2 regions of the Paenibacillus sp. FSL R5-0407 genome follow, and region 2 is predicted to be linked to the other one. Evidence: riboswitches for the same ligand, from Rfam matches in the RefSeq annotation. Region 2 holds a riboswitch; the other holds the start of a gene.
The links. A riboswitch is a leader RNA that binds a small molecule or an ion and turns the genes downstream of it on or off. The one in region 2 is predicted to bind FMN.
Positions count from the first base shown of each region.

Region 1: another riboswitch for FMN. It lies ahead of ribD (bifunctional diaminohydroxyphosphoribosylaminopyrimidine deaminase/5-amino-6-(5-phosphoribosylamino)uracil reductase RibD); the one in region 2 lies ahead of NYE70_RS21040 (DMT family transporter).

Region 1 covers NZ_JBBPAX010000001.1:1,500,820-1,511,656, forward strand. Annotated here, with positions in the region: gene scpB (SMC-Scp complex subunit ScpB) at 1-393, opposite strand, end outside; gene NYE70_RS07340 (segregation and condensation protein A) at 362-1,177, opposite strand; gene ribH (6,7-dimethyl-8-ribityllumazine synthase) at 1,248-1,715, opposite strand; gene NYE70_RS07350 (bifunctional 3,4-dihydroxy-2-butanone-4-phosphate synthase/GTP cyclohydrolase II) at 1,754-2,998, opposite strand; gene NYE70_RS07355 (riboflavin synthase) at 3,026-3,709, opposite strand; gene ribD (bifunctional diaminohydroxyphosphoribosylaminopyrimidine deaminase/5-amino-6-(5-phosphoribosylamino)uracil reductase RibD) at 3,728-4,855, opposite strand; FMN riboswitch at 5,128-5,325, opposite strand; gene tlp (small acid-soluble spore protein Tlp) at 5,495-5,713, shown strand; gene NYE70_RS07370 (peptidylprolyl isomerase) at 5,807-6,244, opposite strand; gene lysA (diaminopimelate decarboxylase) at 6,426-7,757, opposite strand; gene NYE70_RS07380 (spore germination protein) at 7,865-9,511, opposite strand; gene NYE70_RS07385 (stage V sporulation protein AB) at 9,539-9,964, opposite strand; gene NYE70_RS07390 (stage V sporulation protein AA) at 9,961-10,608, opposite strand.
Region 2 covers NZ_JBBPAX010000002.1:378,331-389,167, forward strand. Annotated here, with positions in the region: gene NYE70_RS21015 (choice-of-anchor I family protein) at 1-2,508, opposite strand, end outside; gene NYE70_RS21020 (SGNH/GDSL hydrolase family protein) at 2,637-3,548, opposite strand; gene NYE70_RS21025 (AraC family transcriptional regulator) at 3,618-4,529, opposite strand; gene NYE70_RS21030 (glycoside hydrolase family 52 protein) at 4,675-6,810, shown strand; gene NYE70_RS21035 (GGDEF domain-containing protein) at 6,907-8,094, opposite strand; gene NYE70_RS21040 (DMT family transporter) at 8,295-9,260, opposite strand; FMN riboswitch at 9,385-9,537, opposite strand; gene NYE70_RS21045 (MetQ/NlpA family ABC transporter substrate-binding protein) at 9,728-10,588, opposite strand; gene NYE70_RS21050 (methionine ABC transporter permease) at 10,644-10,837, opposite strand, start outside.

The DNA of each region.
Region 1 (10,837 bases), on a different contig from region 2:
AAGATCTTTGTTTACCAGGGTGTGGATGGCTCGTTCCGACTTTACGCCCCGAATTTCCTCCACCTCAATTCGGGTAATCGGCTGACGGTATGCGATAATGGAGAGCGTCTCCAATGCCGCCTGGGACAGAGAGGAACGTGAGGGTGAATAGGCAAGCTTCTCGAAATAAGGCGCGTGCTGCGGCAACGTAGCGAGCTGATAATTACCGGCGATCTGGACGATTTGCAAGCCCCGACCTGCCCGCTCGAAGGAATTCTTCATATCTTGAAGCGCATCCGCGACTAAATCCTGCCTTTGCTCAGTCACCTCCGCAAGCTGCTTCAAACTGATTCCTTCCTCACCTGCTAAGAATAGCAACCCCTCAATAATCGATTTCAATTCCTGATAATTCATCTGCCTTTACTACCCCTCTCCACTCCATGACAATATCATCGAACAACTTGTTTTGATAACATACGATTTGTTTCATTTTCATCAGTTCTAAAATCGCCAGAAAAGTAACTACAATTTCATGCCGGTACATTTCCTGATGCAGCAGCTTGGAGAACAGGAGCCTGCCTCCCTTTCCTACACTTTCCAGCGCGGAAACGACTTCCCGGATCCGGTCCTTGACCGAAATTTCATCCCGGTGAATACGAGCTACCGTGTTGCGCTTGACCGCTTTCCGGATCGCCTTCTGGAAAACCGCAATCAGGTCCGCGGCATGCAGGCCTTTGACGGGATTCTCTTCGATTTCGGGTAAATACGGTGTCAGATCCTCCGGCTCCTTGGAAAATATCAAACTGCGTTCCCACTCGCGCTCGTGAAGATGCTCGGCAATCCCTTTATATTTGCGGTATTCGATCAGTTGGCGGATGAGTTCATCCCGGGGATCCTCTTCGTCCTCCATCAAATAATCGAAATCATCGTCAAATTCGATCACTGGCGGCTTGGGCAGCAGCTGCTTGCTCTTGATCGACAGCAACGTCGCCGCCATGACAAGAAATTCACTGGTCACTTCCAGTTCCAGCTCCTGCATATTGTGTAAATATTCGAGGTACTGGTCCGTAATTTCACTGATCGAAATTTGGTGAATATCTATCTCCGCTTTATCGATCAAATGCAATAGAAGGTCCAGCGGTCCTTCGAATGATTCCAGCTTGTATAATACTGTCGTCAATGAACTTCCCCCACCCATGACATGCAAAATAGCTTATAAAAGAAAAATGCAGTACCCCGAAAAAGAAGGGTACTACATTAAATAAGCACTATTTTAGCTGATTCGTCAAGTTCGCCATTTCAATGGCTGCCATTGCGGCATCCCATCCCTTGTTCCCGGCCTTGGTGCCGGCACGTTCGATCGCCTGTTCAATGTTTTCGGTAGTCACGACGCCGAAGATAGTAGGAACTCCCGTTTTTAGTCCGACCGCGGCAACGCCTTTAGCCGCTTCGTTGCATACATAGTCATAATGCGAAGTTGAACCGCGAATGACGGTGCCCAGCGTGATCACTGCATCATACTTTCCGCTTTCCGCCAGCTTCTGTGCCGCAAACGGAATTTCGAATGCACCTGGCACCCAAGCTACGCTGACCTCTTCGTCCTTAACGCCATGGCGCTTCAGCGCATCCAGCGCTCCGCCCAGCAGCTTGCTGGTAATAAATTCGTTGAACCGTCCAACTACAATCGCGTATTTCAAGCCGTTTGATACTAGATTTCCTTCATATACATTCATCATTTTGAATACCATCCTTCCACTATTAGGAAATTATTATTTTATATTTCAGAAGACTCGTTTTGCTCCAGGTCATCGAATTTCAACAAATGCCCCAACTTCGATTGCTTAGTATGAAGGTAACCGGAATTATCTTCATTTTCCTCCATTTGAATCGGTACGCGCTCCACCACTTCCAGGCCATAACCCTCCAGCCCTTTGATCTTGCGCGGGTTGTTGGTAAGCAGACGGATTTGGCGAACGCCAAGATCCTTTAATATCTGGGCACCGATGCCGTAATCGCGCAGGTCGGCCGGAAAACCAAGCTTGAGGTTGGCGTCCACGGTATCCAGGCCTTGCTCCTGGAGTTTGTAGGCCTTCAGTTTGTTAATAAGACCGATACCGCGTCCCTCTTGCCTCATATAGAGCAATACCCCTCTGCCTTCCTGTTCGATCTGTTTCAGCGCCGCTTCGAACTGCGGCCCGCAGTCACAGCGATGCGAATGGAATACGTCTCCCGTCAGGCATTCCGAATGCACCCGCACCAGCACCGGTTCGTCTCCGCCGATTTCCCCTTTTACCAGGGCGACATGCTCTTTCGTATCGACGTCGTTTGTGTAGGCAATTGCCCGGAATTCCCCATAATCCGTTGGCATACGAACCTCGACTTCCCGGTTGACCAGCTTTTCCTTTTCATTACGGTAATGAATCAGGTCTTTGACACTGATCAGCTTGAGATCAAAGGTTTTGGCGATCTCCATAAGGTCGGGGAGCCGAGCCATGGTTCCGTCCTCCTTGATCACCTCGCAGATGACTCCTGCGGGATATGCTCCGCACATCCGCGCCAGATCCACCGCGGCTTCCGTATGGCCGGCCCGCCGCAGAACGCCGCCCTTCTTGGCGATCAGCGGAAACATGTGACCCGGACGGCGGAAATGGGCCGGTTTGGCCTCGGGGTCCATAATCCCGCGTACTGTCAGGGAACGTTCATACGCGGAAATCCCCGTCGTAGTGTCTTTATGGTCAATGGAAACCGTAAAGGCTGTCCCATGATAATCGGTGTTTTGCGCTACCATCGGTTGTAATTCAAGCTCATCGGCACGCTCTTGCGTAATCGGCAGACAGACCAGCCCGCGCCCCTGAGTAATCATAAAATTGATGACTTCGGGCGTAGCTTTCTCGGCTAACGCAACGAAATCCCCTTCATTTTCACGATCTTCATCGTCGACGACTATAATCACTTTTCCGCGCATCAATTCATAAATCGCTTCCTCAACGCGGTCCAACTGGATATCACTATCACTCATCTAAATCCCCTCCACTCTCAACTTTCTTCACGCAAATCCATGCTCCGAGAGGAACGCAAGATTGATGCCGCCTCTACTATCTTCCGATTCGTCGTCCTGAGCAGTTCCGTTTTGGGCCCTTCCGAATTTGAGCAAGTGCTCCACATATTTGCCCAGGACGTCGCATTCCATATTTACCGTATCGCCGGGACGTTTGAATGCAAGCCCCGTTTCGGCGAGAGTATGAGGAATTATGGATACCGAGAACCGCCCGCCCGAAGTCTGCACTACAGTAAGACTTATTCCGTCAACCGTAATCGATCCTTGGGGAATTATATATTTGAACATGGACGATTCTGCCGGTTCAATCTCATATACGACCGCATTTTGATCTTTGCGGACCCGGATAATCGTCCCTATTCCGTCCACATGCCCCTGAACAAGATGGCCGCCGAATCTTCCGCCTGCCGCCATGGCCCGTTCCAGATTGATCCGGCTACCCGGCTTCAAATCCTTGAGGTTCGTGTGGCGGTAAGTTTGCGGCATCACATCGACAGCAAAAGAAGAAGAGTCAAAGGAGGTGGCCGTCAGGCAAACTCCGTTGACGGAGATGCTGTCTCCCAGCTTCAAGCCTTCCGTTACCACGCTGGCCGAGATGCCAAGGACCATCGCTTCTCCTTTGCGGCTAACCGATTTTATTGTCCCGATCTCCTCTACTAGTCCGGTGAACATAAGCTCCCCTCCTTACTCCTAAATTTTGAGTCCTTCCTTAGTAGCGCCTGACCAGACAGGTGTTCCTTTGATGCACACATTATCCCCCATTTGCTCCACTTCCAAATCGGTTAAATGAACTGCGTCTTTCATCAGGCTGTAACCGTCAAACATAAAATTCCCGGGAGACTCGAGCCCTCCTATCAGCTTAGGGGCAAAAAACATGACAACTTGATCGGCCAATTGCTCTTGAATCAAAGAGCCGTTCAATCTCCCCCCGCCCTCTACGAGAATGGATGAAATCTCCTGCTCGCCAAGCTTTGCCATAGCCAATTTCAAATCAACCTTCGGTCCCTCGCCGCACGGAATGACCTTAATCCCCCGCTCACGCAAAGCAAGCACCTTGTCCGGGTCAGCTTTATCCGTCGTTAGAAGGACTGTCGGAGCTGCGCCGTCGTTAAGCACTCTGGCGCTTTCCGGGATCCGCAGCTGCGAGTCGACGATAATACGAACCGGTGACAGCCCCGGCACCGGAAGCCGGGTTGTCAACTGCGGATCATCAGCTATGATAGTTCCGACCCCGACCATGATGGCCTGATGCCGGTGCCGCATCGTATGGACCATCTCCCTTGCTGCTTCGTTCGAAATCCACTTGCTGTCTCCGGTTCTCGAAGCTATTTTGCCGTCCAGCGTGCTTGCGGTTTTGATCGTGACGTAAGGAAGCCCTGTTGTAATAAATTTGATAAATGCCTTGTTGAACCTAATTGCTTCTTCGCGGAGAACGCCGACATCCACCTGGATCCCATTTTCCCGCAAGCTCCGTATTCCCCGTCCCGCCACTTGCGGATTGGGATCTTCACTGGCAACGACGACCCGTGCCACTTTTTCCCGAATCAAGCGTTCGGAACAAGGCGGTGTCAACCCATGGTGACTGCATGGCTCAAGAGTTACATAAACCGTGCTGCCTTCGGCCATTTCGCCGGCCATATTAAGAGCGTGTACTTCTGCATGCGGCGTACCGCGCCTGAGATGCGTACCCAAGCCAACGACCGCGCCTTCCTTTACCACAACCGCCCCGACGACCGGATTGATGCCCGTCTGGCCTTGGGATCGTTCCGCCATTTGAATCGCCAGTCCCATATAATACTCGTCGTTGATATTGTTCAATTGAATGTCCTCCTTCCTTGCGAAAATGTAAAAAAACCCGCCGGAGCATTCCGGCAGGGTAAATTGAGAGAAATGTATGTACGCGAATAAAGCAAGCAAACGCAAATAGAAGATGTCAAAGCTGATGCATGACAAATCAAACGTCTGCCGTCCTCATAAAGCAATATTTTCCCAACGCAAATATGACATTGTGAAAACAATTACTTTAAGAACTGCTTCCTATATTTGAACACATGGCGTGTCTAAAAATTCATTAAACCCCATGCGTTCCGCGTCTCCTTCTCCCATCCAGACTATACTGTCGGTCCCGGAATCACACCGGCTCAGCCATATGCTGCTGGTTAAGCTCGCATACGGGTCACGGACTCGTGCTTGCTCCGATTCAAATCACATCCAGTCAAAGGATGCCACGGTCATCGAAGCCAGCCATCACCGTCGGTAGGGAATTTCACCCTGCCCCGAAGGAATGCTATTCAGTTAATTATTTGTTGCAACCCGAATGTTATCACTAACCCCTAAAAAAATCAAGGACATTGCTCCCGCCCCCGTCCGGGAATAAAAACTCCGCCTCTGAGCGAAAATAACTCCGACACCCGTTAATTCAATAAAAATTTCATCTACATTAGGAGGAATTCATTCGTGGCAAAACCTGATGATCGCTCTGATAATGTTGAAAAACTACAGTCCAGCATTCAAAATACGATTAAAAATTTCCGGGAAGGCCAGGATTATTTAAGTGAGCATGCCGACGAAATTTCCGGCGAAGAAAAACACCAAATAGAGGAAAAGAACGCCCGGCGCCTCGACAGCATTCGCGGGTTCCGCGAAGAGGTTAAGGACGAAGCGGCAGACCACTAACAGTTAAAATATGCCGAAATTGTGCAAATACGAAACCCCTCTGAGGAGTAATCCTTCAGAGGGGTTATTGTTGTTGATTCTATTCTATTTCAATTACGCTTCGTCCCAAACCGTAACTTCTTTCATTTTGTCGCCAGGGCGAACCTGATCGACAAGCTCCATGCCGGAAGTTACTTTGCCGAATACCGTATGGACGCCATTCAAATGCGGCTGCGGCTCGTAGACGATAAAGAACTGGCTGCCGCCGGTGTCTTTGCCTGCATGAGCCATGGACAATACGCCGCGCTCGTGCTTTGTCGTGTTAGTCGACGTTTCACATTTGATGGTGTAGCCAGGGCCACCCGTGCCGTTACCGACCGGGCATCCGCCTTGAGCAACAAAGCCCGGAATAACGCGGTGGAAAGTCAAGCCGTTATAATATCCGGAATTCGCCAGCTTTTCGAAGTTGGCTACCGTTCCTGGCGCTTCTTCGGGCAGAAATTGAATTTCAACCTCTCCGCCTTTTTCCAAAACAATTTTCCCTTTTTTCATATGGGTCACTTCCTTCTTCGAATTATCATTGTATTAACTTCAGACAAACCTCTTCAAGTGTACTATGAAATGACGTCCGTAGCAAAATATGGCGCAAAAAAAATGCAACAGCATCATCCAATCCGGCCTCCCGGCCAGTCGTATGATGCTGTTACACCTGTATTTCACAGTTCAGTTCCGTTTACTTGAACGACGGCTGCTTTGCAATCCGCTCGGGGATCACGTCGCAGGAAGTAATATCCTGTAAGCTTTCACGCTTTACGACAAGATCGCTTTGCCCATTTTGAACGAATACGACCGCCGGACGACGGATCCGGTTGTAGTTGCTGGCCATAGCATAGTTGTACGCGCCCGTGCATGCAACGGCGAGCAAATCGCCCGAATTCACTTTAGGCAGCTCCAAATCCCAAATCAGCATATCCCCGCTTTCGCAGCATTTGCCTGCAATGGATACCGTTTCTTCGGCAGCATCCAAGCTGCGGTTCGCCAACATAGCTTCATACTTGGAGTCGTACAATGCAGGACGCGGATTATCCGTCATTCCGCCATCGACGGACACGTATTTACGAACACCCGGAATATCCTTGCTCGTTCCTACGGTATACAACGTCGTACCGGCATCTCCGACAATGCTCCGGCCCGGTTCCACCCAAATTTCAGGGAGCTGCGGATATGCGCTTGCAAATGACGATTTTACGGCATCGGTAATCGCTTTTACATAATCCGAAACCTGAAGCGGCGTGTCTTCTTCCGTATAGCGGATTCCGAATCCTCCGCCTAGGTTGATCACTTTGAATAAGACATCCAGTTTTTCCTTAACTTGAATGGAGAACTCGGCCACACGTTCTACCGCCAGTTGGAAGCCTTCCACCTCGAAAATTTGCGAACCGATGTGGGAATGCAAACCGAGCAGACGAAGATTCGAACTGCGTGAAGCCAGCTCTACCGCTTCAAATGCAGATCCGTTACCGATATCGAAACCGAATTTCGAATCCGTCTGGCCCGTAGAAATATACTCATGCGTATGAGCTTCCACACCAGGGGTTACGCGCAGGAGAATATTAACCGAGAGTCCTTTGTCTGCGGCCAACGCCTGCAGCATATGAATTTCAGTAAAATTATCAACGACAAAACAACCAATATTGGCCTGAATCGCCATTTCAAGCTCTTCAGGAGTCTTGTTGTTCCCGTGAAAATGGATTCGCTCTGCAGGGAAGCCAGCCTCGAGGGCGGTGTACAATTCTCCCTCTGAAACGACATCGAGGGACAGTCCTTCTTCCTCGACCAGACGGCACATCGCCATCACGCAAAATGCTTTGCTGGCATAGGCCACCTGAAACGACAATCCCGAAGCACGGAACGCTTCCATATATTCACGGCATCTTTGCCGGATGAGCGCTTCATCCATGATATACAGCGGGGTGCCGTAAGTTTCTTTCAACTCGACCGTGTCGACGCCGCCGATCTCCAGATGTCCTTTAGGATTGATTTTGCTGGTACCATGTAAATACATCTATGCAGTCCTCCACTTTCAATTTTCACCAGTATATCAAACAACCCGCGAACTGAAAAATGGATTTTTTCGATTATCATTTGTGTTTTTTTCTGGACACGCCCAAATCATCTCTCACTGCGCGGCATACGGGTATTATCTCGCGTCTTGGTGAAGGACGGTCTTTGCTTCGAGGTAAGCACCGGAACCCGGATCAGAATTCCAGCCATCGCCTTTGCATTAAACGGAATAAACGGCCACAAATAAGAGGAGTTAAACGAACGTTGGGTACTGAGGAAAATAATGAACGCCGTGACTCCTCCTACAAGGCCAGGTACGCCGAATATGGCAACCAGTACCAGCATGATCAGCCTGACTACCCTATTGGCAAGTCCGAGCTCGTAGCTCGGCGTCGCAAACATCCCGATGGCGGCCACAGCCATATATAGCACGACTTCGTTCACGAACAGGCCGGTCTTAACGGCGATATCGCCTATGAGGATCGCCGCGATCAGACCCATGGCTGAGGCGAGCGGAGTCGGCGTATGTACGGCTGCCATCCGCATCAAGTCGACCCCGAATTCCACCAGTAAAAACTGGGCGATAATCGGGATTTTGGCCATTTTTTGCGGGCCGATGAAATCCAGCATCGCCGGCTTCAGCTCCGGATGGATTACCATAAGCATCCATATCGGAAGCAGAAATAAGGAGGCAAAGATTCCGAAGAAACGCACCCAACGCAAATAGGTGCCCATGAACGGGGTTTGCCTGTTTTCCTCCGCATGCTGACATAAATCGAAGAACGTTGTCGGCAAAATCATGACGCTTGGCGAGGTGTCGACGAAGATGACGACCCGGCCCTCCATCAGATGGGAAGCGACCACATCCGGACGTTCGGAGTAACGGACCAGCGGGTAGGGATTCCACCCTTTTTTCACGATCGCTTCCTCAAGCTGCTTGTCGGCCAAGGGAATACCGTCCATTTCAACGCCCTTGAGTTTCTCTCTCACCGCATCCACGAGTACCTTATCCGCAATGTCGTCAATATATGCGATACAAACATCGGTTTGACTTCGCCGTCCCACCTTCATCGCTTCGAATTTGATGCCGGGATCGCGGAGCCTTCTCCGTACAAGCGTTACATTCGTCAGCAGCGTCTCGGTAAAACCGTCACGAGCGCCACGAACAACTCTTTCCAGCGACGGTTCCTCCGGGCTGCGGACCGGGTAAGAACGAGTATCCATGACAATGGCCGATTGTTCACCTTCAATAAACAGAACACTCATGCCGATCAGCACATTGTTAACCGCCGAGCTGAGATGCTCCGTTTTTTCCACTTGAATATGCGGGATGTAAAGATCGAAGAAGGATCGAAGCGCACCTGTCGTCAGATTTTCCGGTGTCAAGTAGGTCAATCGCTTGATGATTTCCTGCATTATCGTATCTTTGGCAAATCCATTGATAAAAAAGAGACCCGTTCGTTTACCGCCAAAAGTCATTTCCCGGAAAACGACATCAAAACCTTGACCGAGGCCGACGACTTCCTCCAGCGTTTTCTTAGTCGTGGTCAAACTGCGGCTGATCTTGTCGTTCTTCTGCCAATATTGGATCGACTCCTTTACAGAATCCGATCGTTCGGCCTCCACCTTATGCCTCCGGTCCTCTTTCGCCTGATCTTCATCCTCCGGCCAGGCAAACTCTCCGGTTCCGGGCATGAATTCCGGAATATCCTGGGATTGGCCCTCCTGCCCTGTTCCACCCCGTTCGTGATCCATCATCGCTGACATACCTCCTTAACTGTATTAACGCCTGTACACGAACCATTCAAATAAAGATCCTGCTACCTTTCCGAACACCATCGCCATCAGGAGCCCGAGCAAATACTTTTGCATATGCAGTCTTTTGGCCAATATCGGCAGCACATTGAGCACTTCAGTAAGCGCGGCTGCCAGCATGCCGACGAAAATGCCATTGAACAGGCCGACCACACCGGTTCCTATCCAGGGACCGTGAATGTTCCAGTTCCAAAAATCCGCGATCGTACCGAGGAATGAGCCGCTTACCATCGCTCCCTCGTACCAGTGAACCTTGTCATAGGATCTGGTGATTTGGGCCAGACGCGGAATCATGTCCAGCACGATATAAAGGGCAATCACCCCGCCTCCGACCGCAATGCCTCCCGCCAGTCCGAAGAATATAGAAAAGATCAGGGAGAGCGTTGGAGTCAATGCCTTTTCTCCTCTCCAGGCGCTTCGGACCGGCGCATTTTTTCGTATTCCTCGGCAATCACGTACTGATTCAAATTTTCCTGATAGAGATACATTTCCACTTCCAGAGGGGTAGGTTCCTCATTCCATTTTTTCTTGAACAAATGGTTAAAAAAGATGATCATCCCAAGCCCGAGCCCGACAGAATATGCCACTTGAAATAAATAAGGATGCTCGTCCCTTTCCCCGGTAATCATTTCTACGATCCGGACCTGGACCTCGGGCATGCTGACATCGGCGTGGAAATTCATGATCGTCAGACCGGCACCGAAAAACAGAAGCAGCCAGACGAGAACAAAAAGAGAGATGGAAGGCTTTTTCTCCCGGGTTATCATTTCAACGAGAACATGCGGTTCCCCCAACACTTCAACCTTCAGCGAAGGGAACTTTCGACGGATGCAAGCTATGACCTGAAGCATGTCGATGACGATCAAGTTACCGTCGCTATACTCCGGCCTGTCCATGATGAGCCCAAGGAGCTCCTTTTCATAACGGGGATCGGCCAGTATGCGCGCAATATCCCCCAACCGGACAGGTGCGCCAATCGGAAGCTTTACCTGCTTGCGCAGGCGCAGATAAACGGGAGAGATCGTCCCTTTCTCCATAATGGACACCCCTTTACTGCCGTATTGCCCATAGTATGCCAAGCCCGCCTGCGATTTACTCTTCGAGGGGCTCCGCTATATAAGCTGAACAATTGAAAAGAAGAGCACTCCGATACCTTCGGCAGTCCTCTTTGCTATTCAGAGCTATTCAATCGACAACAACTTAACTGTAAAACCTGCAGTTATATTTGTGAAATGAGCTCATTCGAGCTAAATAACTGGAAAATGT
Region 2 (10,837 bases):
TCCGAACGTCATGGCGTCATATTGCAAATAGTTCATAAAGGTCAAATCTGCGGACCCTTGCCACTTCGTAAAATAAAGATCCCCCGAGAAAACATCCCCGGCATCCAGCAGCAGGCTGTTGCCCCCTTCGCCGCGGATCTGCTTCACCAGCGTCGCCCGCCGCGCCACCTCGGCCAAATGAGCATGCGTATCGTTGGTATGCATCACTGTCAGCTTCCATGTATCCGCGTCAGCTTCACTTACCGTAACGACGGCTTCCGCCATTCCATAACCATCTTCGCTTCGCGCTGTGACCACGGTTTGCCCTGCCGCCTTTGGCATTACGTTTCCTTCGTTATCAACTTCAGCCACTTGCGGGTCCGCCGAGCTCCACCGAACCTCCGCACCGGCACCGTCACCGGTTTCCGCCGAAGCATTCAGCTTGCCTGCGGGACCGCCGACCGTCAGCGACAAAGCCGTCTTATCGAGCGTAACCTTCGTAACTTTCAGTTCCAGAACGGCTACCGTTCCGCCAACCTCATTGGCTACAAGCAGAAGCGGACGGCCCGTCGGGCTGTCGGAAGCCGGAATGAATTCCAGTCCTTCAGGACCCGAATCCGTGTTCAGGCCGGCGGCAAAATCGCGCGTGTTGGTATAATTCACGAATACCGGATGTTCCGGATCGGTAATTTCATAAGTCATCACCCCGCCGATCCGCTCCAGTCCGATAAACGCAAAGACTTTGCTTCCGACCTCCCCGACGGCAACGTATTCCGGTTCAGGCCCTTTTTTGGCACTGCGGTCGTCCTTCTCCACCTTGCTGTTGCTGACATTGAAATAGTCCGGCAAGCGCTCCCCGGTAATCCGTTCAAAGTCGTTTCCGCTATCATATACCTGGGTCAGATCACCCGCATTCCAAACGGAGAACGAACGTCCGCCGTAGAGATAAACCCCGTCATTCCCCATATCCCCGGCGACTTCGGTCTTGCCATAGACAGCCTCTTTTCCCTGTAAAAAGAGTGCCGCCTCCGAACCCGGATTCAAGTCGACCAGCTTCGAAATTTTGCTGCCGTTCTCACGGCCTGGCCATTCGGTAACATCTCCTTCATTGGCGGTCAACAGATAAGTCTGTCCACCCGCCGTGTAAGAAGCGATCCCGTCAGGCATATACATGCCATAGAAAGGCACATTTTCAAGCTTGATCGCTCCGTCGTTCACCAGATCGAGCGCATTTCGCGGATCATTCAGGTCCTTGTACCCTAGTCCGTGAACACCGACCACTTTACCGGAGGGGATGTCGATAATCGCCACTGCATTGTTCTCCTGAAGCGACACATAAGCCGTCAACTCATCGGCGGAAAGAGCGATATATTCCGGCTCAAGATCATGCACAGCGTCGGCCTTATCTCCGCTTCCGGTAATCTTCCCTTTCGCATCCGATGTGCCGCGAATGTGTACGAGATCATCAATCACGCTTGGATCATCAAATTTAACACGGGTAACCTTACCCTCTTGCGTATCTACGATCGTCACGCTGCCTTCGGGGTCTACACCCTCTTCGCGCGGTTCCCCTTCATCCGCCGTTAGAATATAACGGCCATCCGATGTATATTTCACCATATCGGGCTGAACCCCGGCTTCATAGGACTGCAAGAAATTCCCGTCATAGTCGAGCAGCAGAATTCTCCCGTTCTTGTCATACGCGGCTTCCTGCACCGCCGCAGCAATTGTCCCTGTCGCGGAATTGATGTCCAGACTGGTCAGGTCTCCGAATTGAAAACCTCCGGATTCAGCGAGCGCATTGACATCAATGCTCTTTTCCTTTGTGAGCGTGCCGTCCCCCGTAAGCGGAACGATATCGATGGATGGCGGGGTCGTGGATCCGTTCACCAGATAAAACTTTCCGTTATCCCGGTTGAATCTCACAATTTCGGCTACTCCGCCGTCTTTATTCGTAGTTCCGACAGCATATCCGGCGATCTTGCTGATTTGCAAAGTATCGATAGCCGGCTGAAGGACGCTTCCGGTCTCCTCCGGCTTCACTTCCAGCACCAGCGTGCTGCTGAAGCTGCGGGCGGGAAGGGAAGCGTCCGTAACTTTAACCGTAACCGGATAAGTTCCTTCCGTTCCCGGCTCAGGTGTTCCCTCCAGCTTGCCTTCGGCCGCTCCCAAAGTCAGGCCTGCCGGAAGCCCTTCCGCCTCATAACTGTATGGAGCCTGTCCTCCATAAACGTCCAGGGTGACGTTATAGAATTTCCCTGCCTGAGCAGCAGGCAATGCAACGTCGGATAACCCGAAATCCTGGGTTGCCTGTCCTTCAGTGCCTGATTTGGCAGCCGCATCCGCATCGGTATCTACAAGAGCAAACGCAGTAGTCTCCATATCACCGGAAATCACTCCGGGTCCCGCTTCTGAAGCTGCCGGCAGTATCTCCTCGGCCCGAACGGTACCCGGTACCAGTGATCCCAGAATCATTTCCGCAGCCAGCAGCAGCGAAATCAAGCTAACCGTCTTCGATTTCAAAACCATTCCCCCATATTCGTATGATTTTAACCTTGAGTGTACCGGGGGAATGTTATCGGAACTTCCTTTTTATCAAGGACTTATGTAAAAAAAAGAGGATTGCTTGAAATTACATTCAAGTCAATCCTCGATATTTAGGCTTGCTCCGCTGCCATACGGATGTCTTCAAGGATGGAATCCGCCAGCCTTAAGGCGTCCGCCAACGGTAACCCCTCGAATTTATCCGGATTGCTGTGGCCCACATGCTCGCGCCATGCCGCATTCAGCACATCCCTGCGGCGGGATACGGCACGGATAAAATCTCCGTCCATACTCTTGGCCCATTCCGGCGTACGCTCGGGCTCAATACCGAAGACGTCACCAAGAATCGTGCGGGCCATTACCCAGTGGCCGTCATCTTCCGGATGGACTCCGTCGTTGTACTTGTATGCCGGATCGGCTTCTCTCCGTCCGGCGATAAAGGACATCATCGGCTCCCGGAGATTCACCACGGTATAGCCTTGCTCCGCTCCGTATTCCTTCACCCAGTCGGCATACTTTCCAAGTACACCGTTATAATCCCTGTAAGGCGTTTCAAAAGCATACTCCTGCAATCCGTCCGGCTGGGCCTCTCCGTTGATCGACAGCACGTCATACGGCGGCGGAGTCATCAAAATCACCCTGGCCCCCGTCTGTCCGATCCGCTCGACCGCCTTCTTCATTCCGTTCCGGAATAGCGCGAAACGCTCCTCCGAAAACGAATGATAAATCCCGTCGTTCATCCCGTAGCACAGAAACACCCAATCCGGCTTACTCTCCTCGAGCGCCCGTTCCAGCCGTTCATGCAAGCATGGACGCGGAAACGGGTGACTCGGTTCATTCGTGCCGGCCACCGTTTCACTGCTGACGCCCAGGTTGATCAATTCCAGGCTGTGATGGGGAAAATACTTGAAAAAATAAGCGTCAAGATAACGAATGTAAGCTCCGTTTTCCGTAATGCTGTCGCCTAAAAAAACAATTCGTTTTCTTTCCGGGACCTTCAATTGGTCATCGGGTGTATGCATCATAAAGTCAACGCCTCCAAAATTATTAAATCAGTTGAATTTCATTTTACTTCACTTCGTTTTCCGCGACTATCAAATATGGAATCTGGCACGGAACTTGCCCGGCGGCTCCCCGGTCCAGCGTTTGAATTGGCGGCTGAAATGCGCGATATCCTTGTATCCTAGCCGCGCGGAGACGGCCTCCACCGAGAGCGCCGATTCCATCAGCAGCAGCTTGGCCTTTTTGAGCTTCAACGCGGATAAATATTGGCGCGGGGACATGCCGTACACCCGATGAAACATCCGGTTGCAGGAGGAAGCGCTGTACCCCAAGCCTTCGGTCACGGCCGCCACGGTTTCCCGCGAGAGGTCGGAAGGTTCTTCCCCATCGGCATCGGCAAGCCACTCCGATTCCGGCGCTTCCACGCTTTTCTCCAGTCCCGCCGCTATCTCGGCAGCGATCCGCGCCATCCTGCCGTTAGGAGTTTCCACCCGATTCTGTTCGACAAGCGTTTCGCCAAGGCCCGCAAACAATTCAAATACGGCGGACAGCGCTCGCATTCTATTGGAGAGCTTCACCGTGCCTTCGCCGGAGGTAAGCTGTATTAATTTATCCAGGCTGGGCCGAATCGTTTTGACCAGCGGACTGTTTTCCTCGAAGTGAAATCTTCCTCCCTGACAGAGCATTTCGCGAAGCACGCGATCATCCACATTAAAATGCAGACAATAATAGGTCATCCTCTCGGAACTCGCCGCACGGCTCTCATGCACATCCTCCGGCCGCAGAAGCATAAGATCGCCAGGTTCCTGTACGAAACGCTGGCCGTTTACGATCATTTCCTGTCTGCCCGCCAGAAGTAAATTTACTTCAAACAGCGGATGGGTATGACGCGGATAAGACCAATCCTGTGTCACGGTGCGCAAATGAGCCGCAAAAATCCGAAAGGTGGAATCCATGTCCGGCAGCATAAATTCAGCAATGTGATGTTCCTCCGAAATATTCATAATCCCGCCCCTCCTGTATCCGATAAATTAATTAATCTGAACGATTTGGATAAATTGATAAACGCTTTGGACATAGGACTTCATAATTACCCTTGATATAATCAAGTTATCATAACGCTTACATTTAGAACAGGAGGTAATCAAGATGGGTAAAAATAAATTTTTCAACGCCCACCACTCCCCGGTTGGAGCCTTTGCCAGCTTTACGCTGGGTTATCCGGGCAAGAGCGGAGGGTTTGATCTGGAGCTTGGCAGCCCGCCAAACCAGAATATATATATCGGGCTTCAGGAGGAGGGGCAGCAGCGGTATCGGGCCCTGCCTTTTTATGGGGAAGGCCAGGACGAACGTGACCGTTATACCTCGGAACACGACGATGCCGATGATAACGGCAGCAATCAAGACGACGCTTTGATCCTCCCTTTTCCCCGCGAGTCCATTTCACGCCGGTTCGGCGCGGCCACGGACGAATGGCAGGCCGGTGATTTGACCTTCCGGTTGTACTCGCCTTTCGGCAGCGTTCCCGATCCGGCTTCCGCGGACGATAAAGAATTGGCTTTCGCGCTGATGCCCGCCATACTGGCGGAAATCACGGTCGACAACACTCGCGGAACGTCTGACCGCAAAGCCTTCTTCGGTTTCCAGGGCAACGACCCTTATTCCTCCGTCAGACGACTGGAAGATACGACCGGGGGAGACATTGTCGGCGTCGGTCAAGGCCGGCATACCGCGATTGCGACCAACGACAGACGGGTGAAGAGCGCCGGATTTTTCACGATGGAAGCCATTCTCGAGCCTAAAACGGAGGAGAACCTGCGGTTCGGACTGGGACCCGTGGGCGCCCTGCTGATGGATACGCCGGCAGGCGAAAAAGCCACCTACCGCTTTGCGCTTTGCTTCTATAGAGCCGGTTACGTGACAACAGGACTGGATGCTTCCTATTACTACACCCGTTATTTCGCCAACATCGAAGAAGTGGCAGCCTATGCGTTAGAGCATTTTGAGGAAAAAGTGGAGTCGGCCCGCAGAAGCGATAAACTAATCACCGGAGCATCCCATCTGAATGAGGATCAGCGCTTCATGCTGACCCATGCCATCCGGAGCTACTACGGATCGACGGAGCTCCTGGACCATCAGGGCAAGGCGCTGTGGATCGTCAATGAGGGCGAATACCGGATGATGAACACGTTCGATTTGACGGTGGATCAGCTGTTTTATGAACTGAAAATGAATCCGTGGACGGTTAAAAACGAGCTCGATCTCTTCGTGAACCGTTACAGCTATGAGGACACCGTCTCCCTTCCGGGCGACGACGCCGTTTATCCCGGCGGCATCAGCTTTACACATGATATGGGTGTAGCGAATTCTTTTTCGCGTCCAGGCTACTCGTCCTATGAATTGCATGCGATTAAGGATTGCTTCTCCCATATGACTCATGAGCAGCTGGTCAACTGGGTGCTGTGCGCCTCCGTCTATGTGGAACAAACCGGGGATAAAGAATGGTTGGACCGCAATTTGGGTATTTTCGAGCAATGTCTGGACAGCATGGTCAACCGGGACCATCCGGACCCGGCGCAGCGCAGCGGTATTATGGGGCTGGACAGTTCCCGGACGATGGGCGGCGCGGAAATTACGACCTACGACAGCCTGGACGTCTCGCTCGGCCAAGCCCGTAACAACATTTATTTGGCGGGCAAAAGCTGGGCGGCTTATGTTGCGATGGAGAAGCTATTTCTGGAAACCGGACGTCTGGATCACGCCAAGCTTGCCGGCGAACAAGCCGAGCGCTGCGCCGGCACGATCTCCGCGCATCTGCTGCCGGGCGGCTACATTCCTGCGGTGATTGGGGAAAATAACGACTCCCGGATTATCCCGGCGATCGAAGGCCTTGTATTTCCACTATATACGGGATGCAAAGAAGCACTTGACGCAAACGGGCGGTTCGGGACTTATATCGCCGCACTGAAACAGCATTTTCAGACTGTGCTGGTTCCCGGCAGCTGTCTATTCGAAGACGGCGGTTGGAAGCTGTCCTCGACCAGCAACAATTCCTGGCTCAGCAAAATCTATTTGTGCCAGTTCATCGCCCGCCACATTCTGGGACTCCCTTGGGATGAGCAAGGGGCAGCCGCCGATGCCGCACATGCCGCATGGCTGACATCCGATTCGAACGCTTATTGGAGCTGGAGCGACCAGATGCTCGCCGGAGTTATCTGCGGCAGCCGGTATTATCCCCGCGGCGTAACCGCCATTCTATGGCTGGATGAACAACCGGGTCATTAACGGACAATCAACTATAGAAATGGATATGAAATAGCTATTAAAAAAGGGACCGGATCCCCAGTCATCACAATGACTGGACCGGTCCCTGATTATGGTTTATCGTCTTGCCCACTCTTCCGTACCCTTCTGGTTTTCTTCAGCTTCAAGCCGGGTGCGAGCCACGCGGTTTCTTCCTGCCTGTTTGGCCTTGTATAACGCCTTGTCACTTGATTGATACAGCCTTTCCAACGGCACCTCCGGCCCTGGCACTACGGTAATGATTCCTACGCTGATGGAGTATTCGAAAGACCGCCCCCCGCAAGAGGCCCGTTCCACCGAAAGCTTCAACGATTCCGCCACCTCATCGGATTTCAGCTCATCCGCTCCCGGCAGCAGAATGGCGAACTCGTCGCCACCGTATCTCCCGAATAAATCGGCTTCCTTTAGTTGGCCTCGCATTTTATCCGAAAAATCCCTTAACACTTCGTCGCCTATATCATGGCCGTATGTATCATTGATCGTTTTGAAATCGTCAAGATCCAGCAGGATGAAGGATACGGGCATTTGTTTTTTCTCATATAGGGATAAATTCCGCTTCGCTTCCAAAATAAACGTTCTACGGTTCAACGCTCCCGTTAAATCATCGTAACTGGCCAACTTAAGCAATTCCCTGTCGGATCTTTCTTTGGACAGCAGAACAAACCCCGCATTTCCCAGGGTCATAATGAGATACAAGGACAGAAACGACAAGCTTTGATAAAAGTTCGGTTCAAACATCGTCACCGCTTCGACAGAAAACCAGGACATGCCGGTTCGGACAAGCAGTCCGACGGTCATGAGAAGATATATATATCCGATGAGAATGCTTAGGGACGATCGCTCCGGCGAAGTGATCATTCGGTAAACGGGCGGGTAGAGGAACGCCGCTGACGCCACCGAAACGATCGAAATCCGCAGACCTTCCGTATTGTAAAACAGAACTACGAAATTATAGCTCAGAATGGATATCAAAGTAAGGATTAAATAATACCGTCCGGACCTTTTGCCGAATCCGCCCGTTACTTTCAATAGCGCCATCGTCTCTAAAGCTGTACCGAGCAGAAAAATTGAATTGGCCAGTGAAATAAAAAACATTTGAGAGCCGAGTATCGGAATAGCGAGAATTCCCCATGTGGCCGCTTGGAACCATTTCGCCGCATAAAAGGTGTTCACCGCCGTATCTCTCGGCTGCCTGTGCCTATATGCGGTTATAAGCACTACCGTAAATAAATGACCAAGCGCAAGCAAAATGAACACGGTTTTCATGTCTAAATTTAAAGGCATAATGTTCAGATCATCCATTTCTTATCCAAGTCGGAAGTTTATGCAAATAAAACGGAAATAATACCCAAACCTTTCGCTATAATACGGGAAAAGTCCTTCTTTTTAATAACCAGTATAAATAAAAAACAAGACTCCCGACAATTTTCCTGTCGAAAGCCTTGCTTATCCTTATATGATGACCATTATGCCGGTGAAGAATTATTTTGTCTGGAAATGGCGAACAATGCCGCCCAGATGAGAATGAATCCAACCGCTTGGGCCAGTGTGATGATTTGTTGAAAAGCGATCCAGTTGAGAAGCACGCCCACCATCGGAAAGCTGAGTTCGGCCAGCGTAGCTACGGATGCTTTCGTCGTCGTTAATCCTTTATAGTAAACCAATAGGCTGAGCAATCCCGGTAAAAGCGCCTGCCCGAGCAGATTCAAGGAAAAGGCCGTAATTCCGGATGCGCTCCCCGGCAAATGCCAGGCTGCTCCTTCATTCCAAGTCACAACAAGCAAGAGCGGCAGAGCCAATATGAAGCGAAGCGACGTAACCGTTTCGTATTTCATCTGTCCGACCATCAAGCGCCCCATAACCGTCGATCCGCCCCATAGCGCCGCCGCGCCCATCGATAACAAGCTTCCGACCTGGATAAAATCGTTCCAGTGTCCAAACGGGATGGAGAAGCCGAAGGTCAGCAAGTAGGTGCCGCCCAGCGCCAAAATGAATAACAGCGAGAAATGACGCGGCAGGGATTCCTTAAGCAGAAATCTGGCCATGATGATGGCGAACAGAGGCTGGAGTTTCTGAAGCAGCAGAACCGCATTCACATTTCCGTTCGCCAGCCCCATCGTGAACAGGATTGTGGCGATCGCGGAACCGCCCCATGATATAAAGAGCAGCGCCCCAACTTGCTTCCAGCCGACGCCGAGAAGTTCGCGGCGGTTTTTCCATAAGATCGGAGCTACCACCAGCGCAATCAATATGTGCTCCAGCAGGACCAGTTGGGCCGAAGTAATCGATTTGAGCAAAATAAGACGGAACAACGGGTCAACGCCCCAAAGAGCGGCCCCCAATACGACCAGCCAGAACCCGCTTTTTGCAGAAGTCCCTTGCGCCTTAGCGAGCGGCTTGACTTGTACCCTTACACTTGATGCATTTTCCATATTCCCGACTCCTTCTCGAATATGGGGTCTACGCAGAAAGCCCCCGCCAATTGACATAGGTCAACATAAACGGGGGCTGATCAAATAAGCTTGCGGAATGCATATTCTATGCCGCATGCTTATTAATGATCTTCTCCCATCCGGACTTTACCGTCGGCCTTGGAATTTCACCAAGTCAGTCGCCGTTCCAAAAGGAATAGCGAGTCGCGGGCTAAAGCTATCATTCAAAATAGCCATCACCGCCGGTCAGGAATTTCACCTTACCCCGAAGATCCATATTCATTGTATTTTTATTTTTTAAATTTCAAAGGTTGCCTTCATAATACTGCAGCATATCCTCATTCTCTGTAACAATCATCACATTGAAAATATATATGACTTATTTTATGAAAATAACCCTTATTTGCAACCATTATAGCATTATAATTTATTTTTGTAACCCACTATTTTTTTGAAAGTGAGCTGGTTTATTCAAATGCCGGAATGGCGATTTCACTGTATTGTGATTCCAGGAACTGTTTCACCTCAGGACCGGACAAGCGCTCCGCCAATTTCTTGATCGGCTCGGAATCTTTATTGTCCGCACGGGCTACCATCGTAATCGCAAATTCCGATTCCGTCGTTTCGACCAGCAATGCATCCTTTTTAGGCGTCAGGCCGATCGGACTCGCATAGGCCGGAGTCATCAGCACCAAATCGGCGTCATCAAGCATCCGGGCCAGCATCAACAGATCCACTTCTTCGAATTTATATTTTTTCGGATTTTCAGTAATATCGGCAACGGTAGCGTTGATTCCGACGCCTTCTTTTAACTTGATGATGCCGGCCTTCTCCAACATGACGAGCGAGCGCCCGGCGTTGGTAGCATCATTCGCTATGACGATCGTAGCTCCTTCAGGCAGTTCCTCCATCTTCTTATAGCGTTTCGAGTATGCACCGTAGACCGCATGATAGACAGGCTGTACCGCTACAAGCTCGCTGTTCGTGCTTTCATTATATTGATTCATATAAGGCACATGTTGAAAAAAGTTCGCGTCCACTTCCTTGTTTGCAAGCGCGTCGTTCGGCTGAACATTGTCGGAAAGCACCACCAGCTCCAAATTGATGCCATCCTCTTTCAGGAGCGGTTTCACCAATTCCAGAATATCCGTCATCGGCGGGATCAGCGTAGCTACCTTCAACGTTACCTCCTTGCCGTCCCCGTTTTGAGCCGTAGAGGCGTCGCCGTTTTGCTCTGCGTTCCCCGCACCCTTAGTATTTCCGTTACCGCAACCAGCTACGGCTACCATTACCAGAACTAACAGTCCTAACATCCACTTTTTGTTCATTTTCAGCATCTCCAACATCCTTCCAATGGTTTAGTTATCTTTTGTCTTTTACCATTTATCTTTTATCCAGCCATCTCGAAATCAGGCTGCCGGTAAACTGGATCAATTGAACCAGAACGATCATCAGCACGATGACCGCCGCCATCAGTTCTGTCTCAAATCGCTGATACCCGTACCTGATGGCAAAATCGCCGACTCCTCCTCCGCCCACAACGCCCATCACCGTCGAGTATGAAATAAAGCTGATAG